DNA from 2 places in the Streptomyces angustmyceticus genome. Region 2 is predicted to be linked to the other one. Evidence: riboswitches for the same ligand, from Rfam matches in the RefSeq annotation. Region 2 holds a riboswitch; the other holds the start of a gene.
The links. A riboswitch is a leader RNA that binds a small molecule or an ion and turns the genes downstream of it on or off. The one in region 2 is predicted to bind cobalamin.
Positions count from the first base shown of each region.

Region 1: linked by a shared signal. The riboswitch ahead of thiI (tRNA uracil 4-sulfurtransferase ThiI) and the one ahead of nicT (Nickel transporter NicT) in region 2 are both predicted to bind cobalamin.

Region 1 covers NZ_CP082945.1:7,884,548-7,895,470, reverse strand. The annotation lists gene carA (glutamine-hydrolyzing carbamoyl-phosphate synthase small subunit) at 1-550, shown strand, start outside; gene carB (carbamoyl-phosphate synthase large subunit) at 550-3,825, shown strand; gene K7396_RS34570 (helix-turn-helix domain-containing protein) at 3,920-5,194, shown strand; cobalamin riboswitch at 5,720-5,938, shown strand; gene thiI (tRNA uracil 4-sulfurtransferase ThiI) at 6,110-7,432, shown strand; partial or broken gene K7396_RS34560 (citrate/2-methylcitrate synthase) at 7,449-7,781, shown strand; gene K7396_RS34555 (hypothetical protein) at 7,916-8,134, shown strand; gene K7396_RS34550 (alpha/beta hydrolase) at 8,147-8,662, shown strand; gene K7396_RS34545 (hypothetical protein) at 9,017-9,172, opposite strand; gene K7396_RS34540 (response regulator transcription factor) at 9,351-10,034, shown strand; gene K7396_RS34535 (HAMP domain-containing sensor histidine kinase) at 10,037-10,923, shown strand, end outside.
Region 2 covers NZ_CP082945.1:5,672,978-5,683,900, reverse strand. The annotation lists gene K7396_RS25390 (MarR family winged helix-turn-helix transcriptional regulator) at 1-527, shown strand, start outside; gene K7396_RS25385 (alpha/beta fold hydrolase) at 524-1,378, shown strand; cobalamin riboswitch at 1,480-1,691, shown strand; gene nicT (Nickel transporter NicT) at 1,690-2,898, shown strand; gene K7396_RS25375 (VOC family protein) at 3,110-3,610, opposite strand; gene K7396_RS25370 (DoxX family protein) at 3,759-4,310, opposite strand; gene K7396_RS25365 (hypothetical protein) at 4,725-6,116, opposite strand; tRNA gene K7396_RS25360 (tRNA-Val) at 6,550-6,621, opposite strand; gene K7396_RS25355 (coiled-coil domain-containing protein) at 6,764-8,152, shown strand; gene K7396_RS25350 (DUF4383 domain-containing protein) at 8,292-9,083, shown strand; gene K7396_RS25345 (FadR/GntR family transcriptional regulator) at 9,308-10,015, shown strand; gene dgoD (galactonate dehydratase) at 10,161-10,923, shown strand, end outside.

The DNA.
Region 1 (10,923 bases), 2.2 Mb from region 2:
GACGAACACCCCGCGCATGATGGCCCTCCGCGGCATGGAGGTGCACATCCTGCCCTCCTCCACGCCACTGGACGAGGTGCTGGCCATCGGCGCAGACGGCGTCTTCCTGTCGAACGGCCCGGGAGACCCGGCGACTGCCGACGCGCAGGTGGAGCTGGTCCGGCGGATCCTCGACCGCCGCATCCCACTGTTCGGGATCTGTTTCGGCAACCAGATCCTGGGCCGGGCGCTGGGGCGTGAGACGTACAAGCTCCGCTACGGGCACCGGGGAATCAACATTCCGGTGGTGGATGCCACGACTGGTGCGGTCGCGATCACCGCGCAGAATCACGGGTTCGCGGTGGAGGGAGAGCCGGGCGAGGAGTTCGCGACCGACTTCGGCCCCGCGGCGGTCAGCCACCATTGCGCCAACGACTGCACTGTCGAAGGGCTGCGGCTGCTGGACCGCCCCGCGTTCTCGGTGCAGTTCCACCCGGAATCGGCGGCCGGACCGCATGACGCGGCGCCGCTGTTCGACCACTTCGCGCAGCTCATGGAGGGGGACCGCTGATGCCCAAGAGGACCGATATCCAACACGTCCTGGTCATCGGCTCGGGACCGATCATGATCGGCCAAGCCTGCGAGTTCGACTACTCCGGGACACAGGCATGCCGGGTGCTGCGGGCCGAGGGCATCCGGGTCTCCCTGGTCAACTCCAACCCGGCGACGATCATGACCGATCCGGAGTTCGCCGACGCGACCTATATCGAGCCGATCACCCCGGACTTCGTGGAAAAGATCATCGAGGCCGAGCGTCCGGACGCGATCCTGGCCACCCTGGGCGGCCAGACCGCCCTCAACACCGCACTGGCCTTGCACGAACGCGGCGTACTGGCCAAATACGGGGTGGAGCTCATCGGCGCCGACATCGACGCCATCCAGCGCGGGGAGGACCGCCAGCGCTTCAAGGACATCGTGCGGGATGTCGGCGGCGAGGTGCCACAGAGCGCGGTGTGCCGCTCGATGCGGGAGGTGGAGGCGTTCGCCGACATCCATGGGCTGCCGGTGGTGATCCGACCCAGCTTCACCATGGGCGGACTGGGCTCTGGCCTGGCTCACACCCCCGAAGAGCTGCGGCGGATGGCCCAACTGGGGCTCGCGGAGTCCCCCGTGACTGAGGTGCTCGTCGAGGAGAGTGTCCTGGGATGGAAGGAGTACGAACTGGAGCTGATGCGCGACCACCGCGACAACGTGGTCGTGGTCTGCTCCATTGAGAACGTCGACCCCATGGGCGTGCACACCGGCGACTCGGTGACAGTCGCGCCGGCCATGACGCTCACGGACCGCGAGTACCAGCAGATGCGCGACCTGGGCATCGCCGTCCTGCGGGCTGTCGGCGTGGCCACCGGCGGCTGCAACATCCAGTTCGCTGTGCACCCGGAGACCGGCCGCATGGTGGTCATCGAGATGAACCCACGGGTCTCCCGATCCAGCGCGCTGGCCTCCAAGGCCACCGGTTTCCCGATCGCCAAGATCGCCGCCAGGCTGGCGATCGGCTACAGCCTGGACGAGATCCGCAACGACATCACAGGCCAGACACCCGCGAGCTTCGAACCCACTCTGGACTACGTCGCGGTGAAGGTCCCCCGGTTCGACTTCGAGAAGTTCCCCGGTGCCGACACTTCGCTGACCACGACGATGAAGAGCGTCGGCGAGGCCATGGCGCTGGGGCGCAACTTCCCTGAGGCGCTCGGCAAGGCGCTGCGCTCCATGGAAACCTCTCGCGCCGGCTGGTGGACCGCCCCCGACCCCACCGGCACCAACGCGGCCGCCACACTGGAGGAACTGCGCACCGCGCACGACGGCCGGCTCTACACCGTCGAACGCGCGCTGCGCCTGGGTGCCACCGTGGAGCAGGTGCACGCCGCCAGCGGCATCGACCGGTGGTTCGTGGGCCAGATCGCCGCCGTTGTCGAACTGCACCGGCAGATCGTCACCGCCCCTGCGGTAGACAGGGAGCTGCTCCGACGGGCCAAGCGCTGCGGCCTGTCCGACCGGCAAATCTCCCTGCTGAGGCCGGAGTTGTCCGGTGAGGAGGGAGTGCGCACGCTGCGACAGCAGCTCGCCGTGCGCCCGGTGTTCAAGACCGTGGACACCTGCGCCGCCGAATTCGCAGCCAGCACGCCCTACCACTACTCGGCGTACGAACTGGACCCGGCCGCCGAGACAGAGGTGGCCGAACAACACGAGCGCCCCAAGGTGATCATCCTGGGATCCGGACCCAACCGCATAGGCCAAGGCATCGAGTTCGACTACTCCTGTGTCCACGCCGCCACCGCATTGCGCACCTCCGGCTACGAGACGGTGATGGTCAACTGCAATCCTGAGACGGTCTCCACCGACTACGACACCTCCGACCGGCTCTACTTCGAGCCGCTCACCCTGGAGGACGTCCTGGAGGTCGTGCACGCCGAGCAGTGCTCCGGCCGGCTGGCCGGCGTCATCGTACAGTTGGGCGGACAGACACCGCTCGGACTGGCGCAGCGACTTGAGGCCGCCGGCGTACCCATCCTGGGCACCCCGCCGGCCGCGATCCATCTGGCAGAAGACCGTGGCGCGTTCGCCGCGGTGCTGAGGGAAGCCGGCCTGCCCGCCCCGAAGTACGGCACCGCCACCTCCTTCGAGCAGGCCCGCCAAGTCGCCGACACCATCGGCTATCCCGTACTGGTGCGACCCTCCTACGTGCTGGGTGGGCGCGGTATGGAGATCGTCCACGACGAGGAGTGCCTGGCGGGCTACATCGCCCGCGCCACCGACATCAACCCCCGGCACCCGGTGCTCGTCGACCGATTCCTCGACGGCGCCGTCGAGATCGACGTAGACGCCCTGTACGACGGCCAGGAACTCTTCCTCGGGGGCATCATGGAGCACATCGAGGAAGCTGGCATCCACTCCGGCGATTCCGCGTGCGTACTACCCCCGATCACCCTGGGTCGCCGGGACGTCGAGGCGGTGCGCCGGTCGACCGCCGCCCTCGCTCGCGGCATCGGCGTACGCGGGCTGCTGAACGTCCAGTACGCGCTCAAGGGTGGCGTGTTGTACGTCCTCGAGGCCAACCCGCGCGCCTCCCGCACCATCCCGTTCGTCTCCAAGGCGACCGGTGTCCCGCTGGCCAAGGCCGCCGCCCGCATCATGCTCGGCACCCGGATTGACCGGCTGCGCACCGAAAGTCTGCTGCCGGCCGACGACGGCGCCGAGTGGGGCACCCACGACCGAGTGGCAGTCAAAGAGGCCGTACTCCCGTTCCACCGCTTCCGCACCCTCGAAGGCCACGGCATCGACTCCGTGCTCGGCCCCGAGATGAAGTCCACCGGCGAAGTCATGGGCATCGACGTGGCCTTCGGCCCCGCCTTCGCCAAGTCCCAGACCGCCGCCTACGCTTCGCTGCCGCTGAGCGGCACAGTGTTCGTCTCGGTGGCCAACCGCGACAAGCGCGACGTCATCCTGCCCACCAAACGCCTCGCCGACCTCGGTTTCACCATCCTGGCCACGGCAGGCACGGCCGAGGTGCTGCGGCGTACGGGCATCGCCTGCGAGGTGGTGGCCAAGCACCAGGACGGTGTGCCCCACGACATCGTCGACCGCATACGGGCCGGCGAGATCGATCTCGTCATCAATACCCCCTACGGCAAGCCCGGGCTGCGCGTCGACGGCTACGAGATCCGCACCGCCGCGGTGGCCCGGCACGTGCCCTGCGTGACGACCATCCAGGGCGCCGCGGCAGCGGTCCAGGGCATCGAGGACGGCAGGCACGACACCCTCGGCGTACGGCCGCTCCAGGCGTGAACTGCGGGTCCGGGCGCGCGGCAGCGCTGCCCACCGTGGTCCCCGTCGCCGGGCTACGGCGCCCCCCACTTCTGACGAAGGCGGTGTGAGCAAGATGGGTACATCATTCGGCACGATCCTCCGTGACCACCGGCAACGGGCCGGGATCACCCAGCGGCAACTGGCCGACCTGGCGGGCCTGAGCGAGCGTGCTGTCCGCGATCTGGAGGTCAAGCGCACCCACCGGCCCCGATTGGACACCGTACGCATGCTGGTCCAGGCACTGCGGCTGACCGGGCGGGCCCAACACGACTTCGAGAGCGCCGCGGGCCGAGCCCGGCCCGCTGACCTGGCGTCCCACGCGCTGTCCGGATCGATCGCGCCCCCCACCCCCACCAACGGCCTGGTCGGCCGGGAACAGGAAGTACACGCGCTCATCGACTGGCTGGTCACCCGGTCGGAACGGCTGGTGACACTGACCGGCGTCGGCGGTGTGGGGAAAACCCGGCTGGCCGCGGACATAGCGCGCCGATTACACGCCGACGACTGGCCCGTCTTATGGATCTCCCGGCAGGGCGCCCCGCAGTTCCCCTTCGAGGGCTCGATCCGCAGCTACCTGGACGGCTCAACCGCGAACCTGGCCGACGTGGTGCAGGGACTGAGCGACGTGGTGGGGGACAAACCGTCGCTGCTCGTGTGCGACGCAGCGGAGAGCATCGACCCGCTCTGCGCCCAACTCCTGCTCCAGCGCTTCACCACACTCCGCATCGTGCTCACCGCACGTACTCCCGCGGGAGGCCCCAGTGAGCGAGTATTCCCCGTGTTCCCACTGTTGCTCCCCGACCGGGGCGGCCACGAGCAATGGCACGAGCCGACCGCGTCGATCCTCCTGTTACGCAACTACGTTCGCTACTACGTCCCGGAGTTCGACGTCACACGCGAGAACGGCCGGTCGCTCGCCGCAATCTGCAACCTGGTGGACGGCGTCCCGGGCACCATGAAGCAGATCTCCTCCCGCTTCGCGTTCTCCTCCAGCGACTGCGTGCTCGACCAGATTTCGCGGGACTACGTCCGGGTCGTCTCCCAGGGCACGACGCACGACAGCGCTCCAGGCGTTGCGGAGTCGGTGCACTCAGCGGTTGCGGAGCTGACTGGTAGATCGAGGTCCTTCTTCGGTCGACTGGTCCGGATCCCCGACAGCTGGTCTGTGGACGAGGCCGCCCAGATCTCCGGGTACTCAGACGTCGAGGCCGTGGACTTCGTCCAAGACCTCCTGGCCCATGGGCTCGCCATGCCCACAGGTAAGCCCCAATACCCGCAGTTCCGCATCCTCAACATGGTCAGGCAGTTCCACGGCGCGCCGGCACGAGAGCACTGCGGATTGCCGTGACGGTGGCTGCACGACACCGGGGCGCCACGGCCCGGCGCGGCAGTCCGTGCCGGGATCGTGCCCCTTACCGGGGATGCCGAGACATGCGACTCGCCTCCCTTGCCGCACCAGCAGTGGGGCAAGCGCACCCTCGGCCGGCTGAATCCGACGGGCGCGAGACCGTCGTGGACGCCGGCTGCGGCACGGACCGGGACACGGCTGTGCTGCTCGACCTGGTGCCGGACGGCCGGGTGGAGATCGCTCTGTCCTCGCCGCCCGACAGCCGCACCGGCACGCTGCGGACAGAGAGGCGTGCCGGCCGGGCCGGACGACATCCTGTGCATCACGGCGGCGGGTGGAGCGTGAGCGTTCCCGGCGCCGCGCGCCGCAGGGCAGGAGGTGGCGGCACGGCCGGCACTGACAGGCGCATACCGACAGGCGCCTCAGAATGACGCATCATTCCCATACCCGACAGAGCCTCGAATCGGCCATCCCGGCTCAGAGTGCAGAATCAAGGTCCGGTTCACGGAATGCGCGCCGCCTTGTCTACCCTGGACCGGCAGCTGGTTCAGCCCGTCCGCCAGACGGGGTGTCGCAAGAGGGAACCCGGTGGGAGTCCGGGACTGCCTCGCAGCGGTGAGTGGGAACGACCGCCGTCATGAAGCACTGGGTCCGCATGTGACCTGGGAAGCGACGGCCAGTGGGTGTCCCTTCCGTCGGGATGTGCCCACGAGTCCGAAGACCTGCCACTGCTCGTGCGGGGGGTGATCACCGCGCACGGATCCACGCGTCCCGGCAGCGGGACCGCTGAGCGAGTGGTGTGTCCCACCCAGCCCTGCGCAGAGCGGGGACGGCCGGGTCTGCGCCCCGTTCGCGGCCCTGCGCCGGCCCTCACGACGACTCGCGAAGGAGAGTTTCGTGCCTGCCGAACCGAGCATGCCCGCCGTCCCCTCCCCCAGGGCGCCCCTCCCCATCCCCAGCGGGCCCTGTGTCCTGCTCAAGCACGGTGAGATCTTCCTCAAGGGCCGCAACCGGCACCTGTTCACCGAGCGGCTGCACGACAACCTCCGCGGCGCCCTGCGTGGCATCGGCGGCTCCACATGGATCAAGTCCGGCCAGAACGTCACCGTGCTCGGCGGCGAGGTTCCCTTGGAAGATCTCGTGGAGCGCGCCCGCCGGGTGATCGGGTTCAACTCGGTGGAGCCCGCCCTGCGTGTCCCGAGCACCGTGTCGGACATCACCGAGACGGCCGTGGAGGCGCTCACCGCCGCTCGCGCGGAACGGCCCTCGATCAGTTTCGCCGTGCGGGTCAAGCGGCGGAACAAGCGCTTCGAGATGACGTCCTCGCAGTTCGAGCGCTTTCTCGGGGCCCGCGTCCGGGAAGCCCTGGGCCCCCTCCCGGTGAACCTCTCCAGCCCGGACGTACTGGTCTCGGTCGAGGTCGACCACAAGGAGAGCTACGTCTCCTGGACCCGTCACCCGGGACCGGGCGGCCTGCCCGTGGGCTCCAGCGGACGCGCTCTGGTTCTGCTCTCCGGCGGCTACGACTCGCCCGTGGCGGCCTACCGGGCGATGCGCCGCGGGCTGCGCTGCGACTTCGTGCATTTCACCGGCGCTCCGTATACGAACGCGGCATCGGTCTACAAGGCGTACGCCCTCGCGCGTGAACTGAATCGCTACCAGCCCGGCGGGCGGCTGCACGTCATCGCCCTCGGCCACGCACAGAAGCAGCTGGCCATCGCGGGGGCCGGCAGGCTCCAGGTCGTGGCACAGCGACGGCTGATGGTCCGCGCCGCTTCCGCGCTGGCGGGCCGCACCCGGGCGGAAGCCCTGGTGACCGGTGACAGCCTGGGGCAGGTGGCCAGCCAGACCCTGGCGAACATGGCAGCCGTCGACGAGGCGGCAACCCTGCCGGTGCTGCGGCCCCTGGTCGGCTGGGAGAAGCAGGAGATCATCGACGAGGCCCGGTCCATCGGCACCGCGGAGATCTCCGTACTGCCGGACGAGGACTGCTGCAAACTCCTCGCGCCGCCCCGCGTCAGCCTGCGGGCCGGGCTGACCAACCTGCACACCGTGGAGAAGCGCCTCGACCTGGACGACGTGGTGGACGGCCTGCTGCGCGACGTCCAGGTCATGTACCCGGGAGTCCCCGGCGAGGAAGCGGAGCCCGACGCGGACGGTCAGGACCACGGCCTCGCGTCCGGCCACCCCGTTCCGGCCACGTGCGCGACAGGACAGTCCGGGATGGTGCCCTCATGACCGGGGGCCGTCGCCCGACTTCCGCGTCCCGATCGTGCAAGAGGCCACCGACCTCCTGGTCGCGAGTGCGGACTCCCCCGACGCGGCCCGGCTGGCCGCCCTGCACTCCGCGCTCCGCCACGCGATGCTCAGCCGCAAGGGCATCCACCCCGACCTCGACTACCCCGCCGGGCTCGCGTACCACCTGATGGGGTTCGACGTCCCCACCTCCACCCCTCTCTTCGTGATGAGCAGGATCACCGGATGGACCGCGCACATCACCGAGCAGCTGGAGCACAACTCCCGCATCCGCCCACTCGGCGTCTACAACGGACCCGGCCGGCGCGCGGTCCCGGTACACGCTCGGTAGTGCCTGCGGATCGAGCGCACCGTCATCCGGTTGACTGGACTTGCACCGGCGTGTCTCCGGCTGCGCAGGGAGGCTGCCTGTAACCGAGGGTCCGTCGTCCCTTCCCTCGTCGCCGGGACGCATGTACTGGGCACTTGACGATCGACAAACGGGCCGGGGCGGTCGAGGCCGACTGGGAGGTGGCGATGAGAGTCGTGTTCGTGCACGGGGCGTGCGTGCGGGACGGATCGTGGTGGTGGCACCGCGCCGCCGAGCTGCTGCAGGAGCAGGGGGTGCCGAGTGTGGCCCCGGCGTTGCCGAGCTGCGGCGAGGCGGGCCTGCCCAGCGGCGTCGGCGGTCCGGGGCTGCCCTAGGACGTGGCCGCGGTGCGGCAGGTACTGCAGGCCGGCGACGAGCCGACCGTCGTGGTCGCCCACAGCTACGGCCGCATCGTCACTGCGGAGGCCGCTGCGGGAATCGGGTCGGTGCGCCACCTCCTACTGGTCTCCAGCTACCTGCCCGAGGCCGGGCAGAGCCTGTCGGATTTCGGGGCCGACAACCCCGCCCCGTTCCTCGACATCGACCCCGACGCCGGCACGTTCGGGGTCCTCCCCGAGCTGCTCGTGAACACGTTCCTGCAGGACTGCGACCCCGAGGTCCAGGCGCAGGCGGCCCACCACCTTGCCCCGCAGAGCCTGCAGGTGACCGGGCAGCAGGTCGGGGCTGCCGCATGGCAGCAGGCGCCCTCGACCTACCTCGTCTGCGCTCAGGACCGGGGCACCCCGCCGCGCCTGCAGCGCGAATTCGCCGGCCGGGCCGACAACGTCGTCGAACTCGACGCCGGCCACCACCCGTTCCTGTCCCAGCCCGACACGGTCCGGGACCTGCTGCTGAACCTGTGACAACAGCCATGCACGAGCCGAGATGTAGAGGATGGCCGCCTCCCGTGGCCTTTCACCAGGAGCGCATCGGTCTGCCGTGGCACGCGGGGTCGGACCGGATATCCGGCTGCTTGCGTTCAGGCGGCCGGTGACTGAAGGAAGTCCCGTAGCTCACTATCGTCACTCGCTCTTGGAGGGCCGTCCGCCGTCCACCCGCGATCCGCCGGCCCGTGCAGTAGCGCAGGAATTCAACGTGCCCAGCGCTGTGCGCAGAGGGACTCGGGCCGATTTCTCGGGGGTCGCCATTGCCCCACAGGGCCGGGTGTGATCTTTTGTCGCGTTCGCGCGCCGCCAGGGCGGCCAGACCTGGGCTTCCTATCCGACGCCGGAGCGGCTTTCGGCGATCTCGACGTTGTTGTGCAGTTCGCTCGCCGCGTGGAGCGTGGAAGCGGCCGAAGCCGCCGCGGCGACGAGCAGTCCGGCAGCGAGGATCCCGGTGGGCAGGGTCAGTGGCGTGCGGTCACCTAGCAAGCGTGCCAGGAGGGAGCCTGGTGTGCCCGGCGGAACGGGGGTGCACCTGTCGCTGTGGCAGGTTCTCCTCGCGGCGGCCGGCGGGGCGTTGTCCCCCGCCATCACCCGACTGGCCCCGCCCGTGTATGTGCGCCCCCGCCGAGTCGTACCGGGCCGCGCCCACCGCTAGCGTGAGGGCGTGGCACGGATCGTGATTGTCGAGGACGACGAGGCCATCGGCGGCAGGCTCGCTTCGATGTTGCGCGCGCGGGGTCATGAGTGCGACTGGTGCCCCGACGGGGCGGCGGCGCTGGAGCGTGCCGGGCGGGAGCCCGCCGAGCTGGTGCTGCTGGACCTGGGGCTGCCGGACGTGGACGGCTTCGAGCTGTGCCGGAGGCTGCGCGAGCTGCTGCCGCGGGCCGTGCTCGTCGTCCTGACGGCGCGCAGCGGTGAGATGGATGTGATCGAGGCGCTGGAGTCGGGCGCCGACGACTATCTGACCAAGCCGTTCCGGCTGGCCGAGCTGCAGGCGCGGATCGCCGCCCACCTGCGGCGGGCGGCTCCGGGCCGGCACGGCGGGACTGGCCCGACCAGGCACGGCGCCCTGCTCATCGATCGCACCGCCCGGCGATGCCTGACCCCGGAGGGCGAGGTGGAGCTGAGGCCCAAGGAGTTCGATCTGCTGGTGCGGCTGGCCGCCTCGGTCGGCAGTGCGGTGAGCCGGGAGGACCTGATGGGCGAGGTGTGGGACACAAACTGGTTCGGCTCCACCAAGACGCTCGACGTGCACATCGCGGCACTCCGCCACAAGCTCGGTGACCGGGTACGGATCACGACCCTGCGGCACTTCGGCTACCGGCTCGAACCTCCCGGGGAGAGCTGACCGTGCGCCGCCGGATCCTGCGAGCGGTCATCGCCGCGGTGGTGTGCGCCGTGGTGCTCTTCTGCGTCCCGCTGGCGGTGGCGACGCTACGGCTGTACCGGCAGGACGAGGTGCGCGCACTGCAACAGCTCGCCGACCGAGTGGCGGTGACCGTTCCGGCGGATGTGCACCACCCCCGCGACCCCATGGAACTGCCACGCGTCGGGCCGGGCAGGCAGGTGGGGGTGTACGACGACCGAGCGCGGCGGGTGGTCGGCACGGGGCCGGAAGCCGGGGACCGGCCGGTGCATGACGCGCTGGCGGGACGGGCCACTTCAGACCGGGGCGACGGCCGGCTGGTGGCGACGGTGCCGGTGGGCTCCGGAGAGCGGGTCCGCGCGGCGGTGCGAGCCAGCGCACCGGCCGACGGGCCCTGGCGCAGGGCACTGGTGACGTGGGCCGGTTTGGCGGCGCTGGCCGTCGTCGCGGTCGGTGTGGCGGCTGTGGTGGGCATCCGTTCCAGTCGGCGGCTGGCCCATCCGATGGAGGCGCTGGCTGCCACCGCCGGCCGGCTGGAGGACGGTGAGCTGTCGGCCCGGGCCGGCGTGTCCGGGCTGCCGGAGGCCGATGCCGTCGCGACCGCGCTGAACCGGGCCGCCGCGCGGATCGAGGAGTTGCTGCGCCGGGAGCGGGCGTTCAGCGCGGACGCCTCGCACCAGTTGCGCACCGCGCTGACCCGGGTACGGCTGGAGCTGGAGAGCGGGCTGACCGAGGGCGATGCGGCGAAGCAAGGGCCGTCCACCGAGGCGCCGACGGATCCACGCGGCGCGCTGCGGGCCGCCCTGGCCTCGCTGACCGCCATGGAGACGACGATCGAGGACCTGCTCTCGCTCGCCCGCGACGTGCCGGA
Region 2 (10,923 bases):
GCACGGTCGTCCGCGCCGTGGAGCGCGAGCTGGCGGGCACGGGCATGACCGCCGGCGAACACGCCCTGCTGGACGCCCTGCGCACCGAAGGCCCGCGCACCGTGCCGCAGTTGGCGCGCGGGATGGGCCTCGACCGGCAGCCGGTGCAGCGCTGGGTGAACCACGCCGCCGAACTGGGCCTGGTCGTGACGGCCCCGAACCCCGCACACCGCCGCTCGTCCCTGATCCGCCTCACCCCCCGGGGCACCGAGGCGATACGCGGCGTCCAGGAATTCGAAGTCACTCAGCTGCGCCGGCGTCTGGCCGACCTGCCCGCCGAGGACGTCCGCACCGCACTGCACGTACTGGACCGGCTCGGCGAGGAGTTCCGGCACCTCGCGAACGACCAAGGCCCGGCGCCGGAGGAAACCGACAGCACAGACAGCCCCGACAGTCACCGCAATCACCCCAACAGCGACAATGGCGGTGACAACGGCATCACACCCACTCCTCTGCATCCGGCGCACAAAGGACGGTCCAGAAGATGACCCGAGGCATCACCGCCTGGTCCGAGATCGACAACGGCATCGTGCCGGTCGACGACGGCGAGCTGTTCTACGAGACGGCCGGCTCGGGCCCCGCGGTGGTACTGCTCCACGGCGGGATGCTCGACCAGCACATGTGGGACGAGCAGTTCGCCTGGCTGGTGAACTCCGGCCTGCGCGCGATCCGTTACGACTTCCGCGGCCACGGCCTGTCCTCGACGGTGGCCGGTGACTACGCCAACCACGACGACCTCTGCACCCTGCTCGACGCCCTCGATGTCCCCGACGCCGTCCTCGTCGGCCTCTCCCACGGCGCGCGGGTCGCGCTCGACACCGCCATAGCCCGCCCGGAGCGGGTGACGGCCCTGGCGCTCGCCTCCCCCGGCATCAGCGGCCGCGCCTTCTCCGACCCCTTCATCCTGGAGCACATCAGGGCACAGGTGGCGGCGATCGGCACACCGGACGGCGCGGAACGGTATGTGGAGCACTTCCTGCGGATGTGGGTGGACGGACCGCATCGCGAACCGTCCGCGGTGCACCCGGGATTCCGCGAGCGGATGCGCGCCTCGGCCGAGGCCAATGTGGAGGTGCACGCCGACGGCGCGGGTGCCGGTATGCCGCTCGAGGTCGGCGCCGCCGACCGCCTGGCCGAGATCCGGGTGCCGACGGTCGTGTTCGACGGCGACCTCGACAGCAGCGACATCTCCGCCAACGCCCATGCGATAGCGCTGACCGTCCCCGGCGCCCGGAGAGTCCGGATACCGGGCGCGGCCCATATGGTCAATCTGGAGAACACCGCCCTTTTCGACCGCGAACTCCACGCCTTTCTCTCGTCCCTGGACTACGGCCACTGAACCGCCGCGGGCCACGGCCGCGGACCGCGGCCACCGGCGCTCTCGCTCACCTCGGGACGAACCCCGCCAACCCCGCCAACCCCACCCCTCCCCGGCGGCGGTTAGAGTGACCGGGCCGTGGTGTTCGGGAAGACCGGTGACGGACCTTGTGGTCCCAGACCGGAGCGGCCCTCGCCACTGTGATCGGGGAGTTTCCGTCCCTTCCGCAGGCGCACGCGCCTGCGGCGCCACTGACCGCAGCCCGCGGCCGGGAAGGCGGGGGCGGGCACGGGCACCCGTAAGCCAGGAGACCGGCCACGGCATCTCACGAACTGATCCACGAGGTGCTGGAGCGTGACCGCCGGATGGCCCTGTCCACCGATACCCGCCATACCCCTGCTGCCGCCGCGTTCCGCTGGCGCCGCCAGGACACCGTCCGCACCGCGGGCCTGATGGCCGTCATAGCCGGCCTGCACGTCGTCGCCTTCGGCGTGCTCTTCCTGCTCGTGGTGCCGCACCACTACGCCGTGGGCAGCCAGGTCTTCGGTGTCGGCCTCGGCGTCACCGCGTACACCCTCGGCATGCGGCACGCCTTCGACGCCGACCACATCGCCGCGATCGACAACACCACCCGCAAGCTGATGGCCGACGGCAAGCGGCCGGTCTCGGTCGGCTTCTGGTTCGCCCTCGGCCACTCCAGCGTGGTCGTCGCGATGGCGGCCCTGGTGGCGGGCGGCGCGCAGCTCGCGGGCACCCTGCTCAACGACCAGTCCCGTACCCACCAGATCCTGGGCACCATCGGCACCACGATCTCGGGGACCTTCCTCTACCTCATCGCCGCCCTCAACCTGATCGCACTGGCCGGCATCTGGCGGGTCTTCCGCGGTATGCGCAGCGGCCAGTACGACGAGGCCGAGCTGGAGCAGCGCCTCGACTCGCGCGGCTTCATGAACCGCTTCCTGGGCCGCTTCACCCGCTCCGTCTCCCGCCCCGGCCAGATGTTCCCGCTCGGCTTCCTCTTCGGTCTCGGCTTCGACACCGCGACCGAGGTGACCCTGATGGTGATGGCCGGCAGCGGCGCCGCGGCCGGCCTGCCCTGGTACGCCGTGCTGTGCCTGCCGCTGCTCTTCGCGGCCGGCATGAGCCTCTTCGACACGCTCGACGGCACCTTCATGAACTTCGCCTACCAGTGGGCGTTCTCCAACCCGGTGCGCAAGGTCTACTACAACCTCACCATCACCGGCCTGTCGATCGCCGTCGCCTTCTTCATCGGCACGATCGAGCTGGTGACCGTGCTCCACGAGAAGCTCGGCCTCGACGACCCGCTGACCGGCTGGATTTCCGGCCTCGACCTCGACAACGTCGGGTTCCTGATCGTCGGCCTGTTCGTGGTGGTGTGGGCCGCGGCGCTGTCGTACTGGCGCCTGTCCGGCGTCGAGAAGCGCTGGGCGGAACGCGCCAAGCGAACCGGCCCGACCGAGCAGCCGGCACCGGCGGAGCCGGCCACCTCGGCCACCCCGGACACCCCGGACGCCCCCTGAGCCGTATCGGCCCCATGAGCCCCGGGCCCGACACGTCGAGCCCTATGCGTCGAGTCCCATGCGTCCCCGGCGCCGCCGATGGGCGCCGGGGCGCAATCGCCTCGTCAGGTATGACGGGGCACGACAGCCCCATCAGGTGTGGCGAGGCCCGGTGCCCCGCCAGGCACGGCAGGGACCGGCGCCCCGCCGGCACGACGGGCCCGACTGACCTTCAGGTGGCCGACCCGGCGGCCGCGCCCGTCGTCTGGTCCGGCCCCCAGCGCTCCAGCGCCGCGGCCAGATCGAGCGGCCGCAGCCCGTCCGGCTGATCCGGACCCGGCCAGTCCGCCCTCGGGACCCGCCACATCACCTCGAACTCGATACCGTCCGGGTCCTTGCCGTACAGCGACAGCGCGACGAGGTGATCACTCGCCCCCACCAGCGCGCCCCGCTCCACGAGCCGCGCATGCGCCGCGACGAGTTCACCGAGGGTGCCGACCTCCCAGGCCAGGTGGTAGAGCCCGACCCGCCCGGCCTCGGGCCCCGGCGCGTCCGGCCCCACCGAGAACAGCGCCAGGTCATGATCGTTGAGCGACCCGGAAGCGCGAAGGAACGCCGCCCGCCCCGGCATCTCGGCCCTCACCCCCAGCCCGAGCACCTCGGTATAGAAGCCCACGGACCGGTGCACCTCACGGACGTAGAGCACCGCGTGATTCAGTCGTCGTACGGACATACAGCCTGCTCCCCAACTCTCCCACCGCAGCGCCGCCAAGCGACGCCGCGCCTCCCCTGCTCGGCGTCCGGCCCCCACACTCCGGGCGCCGGACCCCGAATCTCCGCACCGCGCCTTCCGGCGCGGGGCTCACTTCTTGATCAGTGACTCACTTCTTGATCAGCAGAACCGCGCCCGCCAGCACCACACCCAGCACCAGCGCCACCACGCCGTAGAGCAGCCGATGCGCGCGCAGGCCCGGCAGGAAGCGGTCGACGGCGTAGCGTCCGGGGCCGGTCAGCGCCAGCGCCGCCGCCCCCGCGGTCAGCAGCAGTTCGTACTCCACGCCCTTGGGCGCGAAGAAGCCCCCGCCCCACTTCACGGCAAGCGCATTGATCATCGTGCCCACGACCGCCGCGGCGGCGAGCGGCGTGAGCAGCCCGAACACCAGCCCCAGCCCGCCGAGCGTCTCGCTCAGACCGGCGACGACGGCCATCACGCGACCCGACGGATAGCCGCTCATCGTGAAGAACTGTCCGGTCCCGTCCAGCCCCGGACCACCGAACCAGCCCAGCAGCTTCTGGGCGCCATGGCCGGCCATGGTCAGACCGAGCGCCAGCCGCAGCAGAAGCAGCCCGGCGTCATAGCCGTGCAGGGAGGGGGCGGAGCGCGTCGAGGCACCGAGGTGCGAGGTCTCGACAGTGCTGAGGGAGGACGTCATAGGAGCGCTCTTTCGCAGGTCGGGGACGAGTCCGCGAGGCATCGCGGAAAACTACTTGAAACTTCAAGTCACCCTCCCGACGATACACAGCGCCCCCACAACGGACAACAAGGCACCGCGGAAGCCGGGGCGGCCGGACGGGCCACCCGGCACATGGGCGGCACGAGCCCCGCCCCGCGGGCATCGTCCGCAGGGGAAGAAATCAAGGCCCAGGTGATCCGCGTTCAGAGCGGATCACCTGGGCCTTCGCGGTTCTGCACAAGGAGCGGGCGCAGCAGAAGGCGAACCCCGTGACTTCTGCTGTGCGGGTGCGACCGAACCCGCTCCGGAGGTTGTCACGATCGGCCGTCCGGGCTCACTACCCGCTTCGACGGGCCCTGGGCATGCCGATTCGCGGCCGGCCGGTTCGGGGGCTCAGCCCACGGTGAAGAAGTAGTCGTAGGGCGCCAGTTGAATGCCGGAGCGGGTTGTCGCGTAGACCGTGAGGTCGTGCCAACCGTCCGAGGCCGGGGTCCAGTCGATGGTCGCGGTGTGGTCGGCGTCCGCGGGGACCGTGACCTCCGGGGCACCGTTGTGGAAGGTGTACGTGTAGCTCACGACATCCTTCACCTTCGGCGTGAACGTGAACGTTCCCGGGACGCCGGCGCCGCCGCGCGAACGGTTCTCCGGGTAGGCGTTTGAAGCGACGGTGGGAGTGGTGTCGTAGTCGATGCTCCACCAAGCCTGGTCGCTGACCCAGCCGTTCGCGCTCTTGCTGGTCACCTGGAGGTTCCCGCCGTAGATGCCGTCCAGCGCGAGATCCACGGTCGCCGTGCCGTCCGCCCCCGCCGCGACCTCGAAGGTCCTGTCGTTCTGAAGGCCGCCGGTCCGCACCGAGTAGCTGACGACCGGGCTTTTCGCCTGGAGCTCGGGGGCGGGACGGAGCGTGAACCCGGTCGGCTCACCGAACTCGGGTTTCGGGACGGCCGGGGTGACGGTGGGCGTCGTGGAGCTGACGCGGAAGGTGTAGCCGGCGATCGCCGACCTGTTGTGGGCCCGGTCCAGGCTGCGCACCCACAGCGTGTGCACACCGGAGCCGCCCGGCGGGACGAGGCTGAGCCCGGCCGAACCGCCGAGCGCGTCGGCGCGCTTGAAGTACGCCGTGTCGGAGTACGGGTCGACGGGCCGCGGAACGCCGTGGTCACCGATGCTCGTGCCGATGACCGGCATGTCCTGCTGCCAGGAGAACTCGAACCCCTCGACATCGTCGACACCGCTCGCGCCCAGGGTGAACTCGACCGGCTCGCCACCCTTGTTCCACCCGTCCTCGTCCGGACGGTAGTTCGGCGAGGTGACGGTGGGCGCGGCCGGGGCCGTCTTGTCGGGGGTGACATAGCAGGGAGCCGACCAGTCCGAGGCCGCGCCCCCGGCCACCGTCTGCGCCCGCCACGCGTAGGTCCGCCCTTCGTCGAGCGCACTGGCGGGCAGGGTGGCGGGGGCCTCGAAGCCAGGGGGGACGCGGTCGCGGGTGACCGTCGTGATCCGTGTGGGGTCGGTGACCGGCCAGGACTGATACCGCACGCCGACCCGGGGGTTGCCGGTGGCGTCGGTGACCCCGGGGATGCCCTCGACGACGAGGCCCTCGCGGGTCGACTGGTACGAGGGCCGGTTCGCGTCGGTCGAGCAGTGCCGGTATCCGTTGAACAGCTGAGTCGGTGCGGTGGGCGCCCCGTCGGCCGCGCTCGCGGGCGACGTCGCGGCGGCCAGTACCAGGCCGAGGGTTCCCAGAGAAGCGAGGACTGCACGGGGTCTCGCGCCGAAGGACATGGTCAAGTGATCCCTCCCGTAGGGCGCCCGCACGCGGTGCGCTGATGCGCACTGACGTACGAGCGGCGAGGGGATCGTACGCGCGCACCGCAGACCGACGCATGAGGATTTGACCGATCGATACCGATGGATACGGACGAATACCGACGGATGCGGATGAAGGAGTGCCGAGCGAGCGACGGCAAGACCCCTGACCGGCCGGACAGGGGCAGGGGGCGGAGGCGGGGCGCGCCATCGGTGCGGCTTCCACCGGTCGCGCCACCCACACGCCTCACCGCTGGACCGGCGGGAGGAATCCGGGAAACGGCACCGGGAGCCCAGACCGTTCGCGGAAGATCGAAGACCGTACGCGCAAGGAGAACGAAAGCGGAAAGCCCAGACCAGGAATCTTCCTGACCTGGGCTTTCTCCGCCATTCACACTGGCGGGAAGGGTGGGCACAACAGGATTTGAACCTGTGACATCTGCTTTGTAAGAGCAGCGCTCTACCGCTGAGCTATGCGCCCTGGCCGAGCCGACAGACTACCTTGCCTCCAGGGCTGAACGGCAAACCAGTGCGCGAAGGGCGAACTTACCGGCCGGTGTGTTCGTTTCCGGTGAGTGGGAGAATGACATTCGGTCCTGGGGCGATCCGATCGGGAGAGGGAAGTGACGGCGACAGACACGCAGCCGCATGAGCAGCGAGAACGCCGTCGCGGCCGTGGGGGTCCGCTCCGGGATGTGGTGGGGCTCGTGTTGCTGCCGTTGCCGTTGTTGGTGGCGATGCGGCCGATGTCGTTCGCGGGTGGGGGGACCCGGCGCTGGTTCGGGCGCGGGGAGAGTCAGCGGGCCGACGCGCAGGCGGCGAAGGACGCCGCGGCGGCCGCGTTCTACGAGCTGGACACCGCCCACCGTGACCTGCGGATCTCCATAGAGACGATCACCGCGGTGGATCATTCGCCGCCCGCGCGGAAGGCCGCGGAGGAGTACGAGGGCTTCGGCCGGCGGATCGACGAGGTCAGTCAGCGGTACATCACCGCGGTCGACTCCCACGATCTGGACCGTGACGATCTCGACGGCGCCGCGGTGGCGCGGGCGCGGGCCGATCTGACGCGGGCCAAGGAGGAGCTCGACCGGGTCAGGGGCGAGCTGGAGCGGTTCGCGCAGGGGCTCGGGCCCTTGCTGCGGACCGCCGAGACGCAGCTGGCGCGGCTCGCCCCGGCCGTGGAGCGGGCCCGGCAGGCGCTGCTGGGGGCGAGCAACGCGCTCGACGCGGTCCGTGCACAGGGCCTGCGGGCCGATGATCTCGCGACCCGGCTGGCGGCGCTGGGGCCCGAGCTGACCAAGCTCAATCAGGGCGCCGGGCAGCACGGCGTACCGGAGACGATCCAGCGCGCCGACGACGTGGTGCGCCGGGCCGAGGACGTCCGGGCCGAGGCCGAGCGGCTGCCGGGGCGAGCGGCGGAGATCGACAAGCGGCTGGTGTCGCTGCGGACCCGGGCGCAGGCGATCACGACGCGTGCGGGGAAGGTCGACCCGGTCCTCAGCGAGCTGCGCCGGCGCTACAGCGCGGCGTGCTGGCAGGACCTCCAGCAGGTGCCGGAGCAGGCCGCGCGGTCCGTCCGGCAGGCCGAGGTCAAGCTGCGGGAGGCGCAGCAGGCGCGTGACGAGCAGCGCTGGGCGGATGCCACCAGCCTGCTGGCGACCGTACGGGCGCTGCTGGACGGCACCGACGAGGCGGTCTCGGCGGCGAGCGACCGGCTGCAGCGGCTCGACGCGGTGTCGTTCGACCGGCAGAAGGAGGTCGAGCGGACGCGGTTCGCCGTCCGGGACGCGCAGCGGCTGGCGATGTCCGGGCGCAGCACCCCCGACCCGCGGCATGCCGGTCCCCTGGACGAGGCGGTGGCGCGGCTGGACCGTGCGGTCGCGGGCCTGGAGGGGCGGCATCCGGACTGGTGGCACTTCCTGACGGAGACCGAGGCGGTGCGGGAGACGGCGGCCCGGGTGGTGCAGGAGATCCGCGGGTCCAGGGGCGGCGCGGGGGCCGGCGGCGGCTGAGGGGCCCCGGGGCACCGTTCCCCGGCCCCGGAGGCGGCGTATGCGCCCGGTGCCGGGCGCGATGGCGTGATGTCCCGCGCTGTCGGATCCTGGAGAGAAGTACGGCCCAGGCGGCACACCTGCGCGAAGGAGGCCGGAGATGGCTACTGGGGCTACTGGCCAGACCCTCCACGGGCCCTCGAACCCGTTCCACCGGGCGAAGACGCACCACCACACCCGGCTCGACGAGCATCTGCCCGTGGACCACCGGCTCAGCAAGGTCTACCGCGTCGGTGCGGGCCTGATGGGCCTGGTGCTGATCGCGTTCGGCATCCTCGGACTGACCCACCACATCGGCTTCTTCGACACCGGCGGCGACACCGTTGCCGGGCTGAACACCAACGGCTCCCTGAGCATCCTGTCGATCGTCGTCGGCGCGATCCTCGTCGCCGGGATGGTGATCGGCGGAAACTTCGCCTCGACCCTCAACATCGTGTTCGGCGGCCTGTTCCTCCTGAGCGGGTTCGTGAACCTGGCCCTGCTGCAGACCGACGCGAACTTCCTCGCGTTCCGGCTCCAGAACGTCCTCTTCAGCTTCGTGGTCGGGCTGCTGCTGCTGGTCTTCGGGATGTACGGGCGGGTCAGCGGCGGCCTCTCGCACGACAATCCGTACTGGCGCGCCCGGCACCCGGAGGAGGCGGAGCGGTTCGACCGCGGTCAGCTGCACCCCGCCTCCGGCATGACGGCCGCACGGCAGGCGGCGCGGGTCAGGATGCAGGGCGCGTCGCACGCCGGACGCGGTTCGTTCGGCGCCGGCACCAGCGGGAGCAGGTCCCGCCTGAGTGCGGGGACCACCGCCTCCGGCACCCCCACGGAATCCGGAACGGGCCCCGGCACCAGCGCCGGAACGGACACCGGCACCAGCGCCGGCTCCGGCGGCACGAAGCGCTGAGCCGGGGCGAGGAGACGTCAGGGCGTACCGAGGTGGGATTGGGGTGCTCGGTACGCCCTGATGACCGATGGGGGGTGGGGAGGCGGACGACGGCGGATGGGCGTGCGGGGGTGTCCACGGCTCGCTCCCCGGAGCAGGCCGGCCCCGAGGAACGGGCAGCGGGCAGCGGGCAGCGGGGCGGGCAACGCGAAGCAGGGAGAGCCAGGGAGAGCAGGGAGCACACGATGAGCCGTCCGGGGCACGACTCCTCCCCCACCGGGCACGGTCCTCACCACGCGGCGGTCGAAGCGCTCGCCGAGCGGATCCTCAAGGGCACCTACGGTGAGGGCGACAGCCTGGTCATGCCGGAGGTGCAGGCGGAGCTGGACGTGTCCCAGACCGTGCTGCGCGAGGCGATCAAGGTACTGACCACCAAGGGCCTCCTCGACAGCGACGAGAGACGCGGCACCTTCGTCTGCCCCCGGGAGGACTGGAACCTCCTGGATCCGGACGTCCTGCACTGGAAGCTCGCGGCCGGCGTCTCCTCCGACTTCTTCGCCGACGTGCTCGAACTGCGCCGTTCCATCGAGCCCGCGGCGGCCGCGCTCGCCGCGGAGCGCCGTACGGACGAGGACCTCGCGGTGCTGGACGACGCGCTCCGTGCGATGGCCGCCACCGACCACAATCCGGAGCTGCTCGTGCGCGCCGACGCGTCGTTCCACCGGGCGATGCTGGTCGCGTCGAACAATCGCTTCTACGCGCAGATGCACCGGGTGATCGTGCCGGTGCTGGTCCAGCGGGGCCGGGCCGTGCCGACCGCGGACGACACCTCCGGGCAGCACCCGCACGCCGCCCATGCCGCCGTGGTGGAGGCCGTGCGGAACCGGGACGTGGACGGGGCGTACGTGGCCATGCTGGAACTGCTCGATCTGTCGGCGCGGGAGCATCCGTAGGCGCGGAGCGGGGCACCGGCGGAGGTACCTGCCCCGTTAGCGCGCCGCCCGGGGTGGGCAGGACCCCGCCCACGGCCCGGACGCCGGGCGCCGCGCGCCGCGTGGGCCGGCCGTACCGCCGCACGCCGAAAGGACGGACCGGTCCATGCAGATCAGCCGCATCGAGACGTTCCTCGCCCCGCCGCGCTGGATGTTCGTACGAGTGGAGACCGACGAGGGCGTCGTCGGCTGGGGCGAGCCGGTGGTGGAGGGGCGGGCCGAGCCGGTGCGGGCGGCGGTGGAGGTGCTGTCCGAGTACCTGCTGGGCCGGGATCCGGCGCGTATCGAGGACCACTGGCAGGTCATGACCAAGGGCGGCTTCTACCGCGGCGGTCCCGTCCTGTCGTCCGCCGTCGCCGGCCTGGACCAGGCGCTGTGGGACATCAAGGGCAAGCGGCACGGCGTGCCCGTCCACCAGCTGCTGGGCGGGCCGGTCCGCGAGCGGATCCGCGCCTACGCGTGGGTCGGCGGCGACGAGCCGCATGCCGTCCGCGACGCGGTCGCCGCGCAGGTGGAGGCCGGCTTCACCGCCGTCAAGATGAACGGCTGCGGCCGGATGGCGCCGGTGGCGACCCGCGCCGAGGTACGGGAGTGCCTGCGGCGCGCCGAGACCGCGCGCGAAGTGCTCGGCGAGGAACGGGACTTCGGCCTCGACTTCCACGGCCGGGTCTCGCCCGCCAACGCCCGCAGGCTCCTCCCCCTGCTGGCCGACTGCGCGCCGATGTTCGTCGAGGAACCGGTGCTCCCCGATCACCTCCAGGCCCTCCCCGATCTCGTCAACGCCTCCAACATCCCCCTCGCACTCGGTGAACGTCTCTTCACCCGGCGGGAGTTCCTGGCTCCGCTGCAGGCCGGCGTCGCGATCCTGC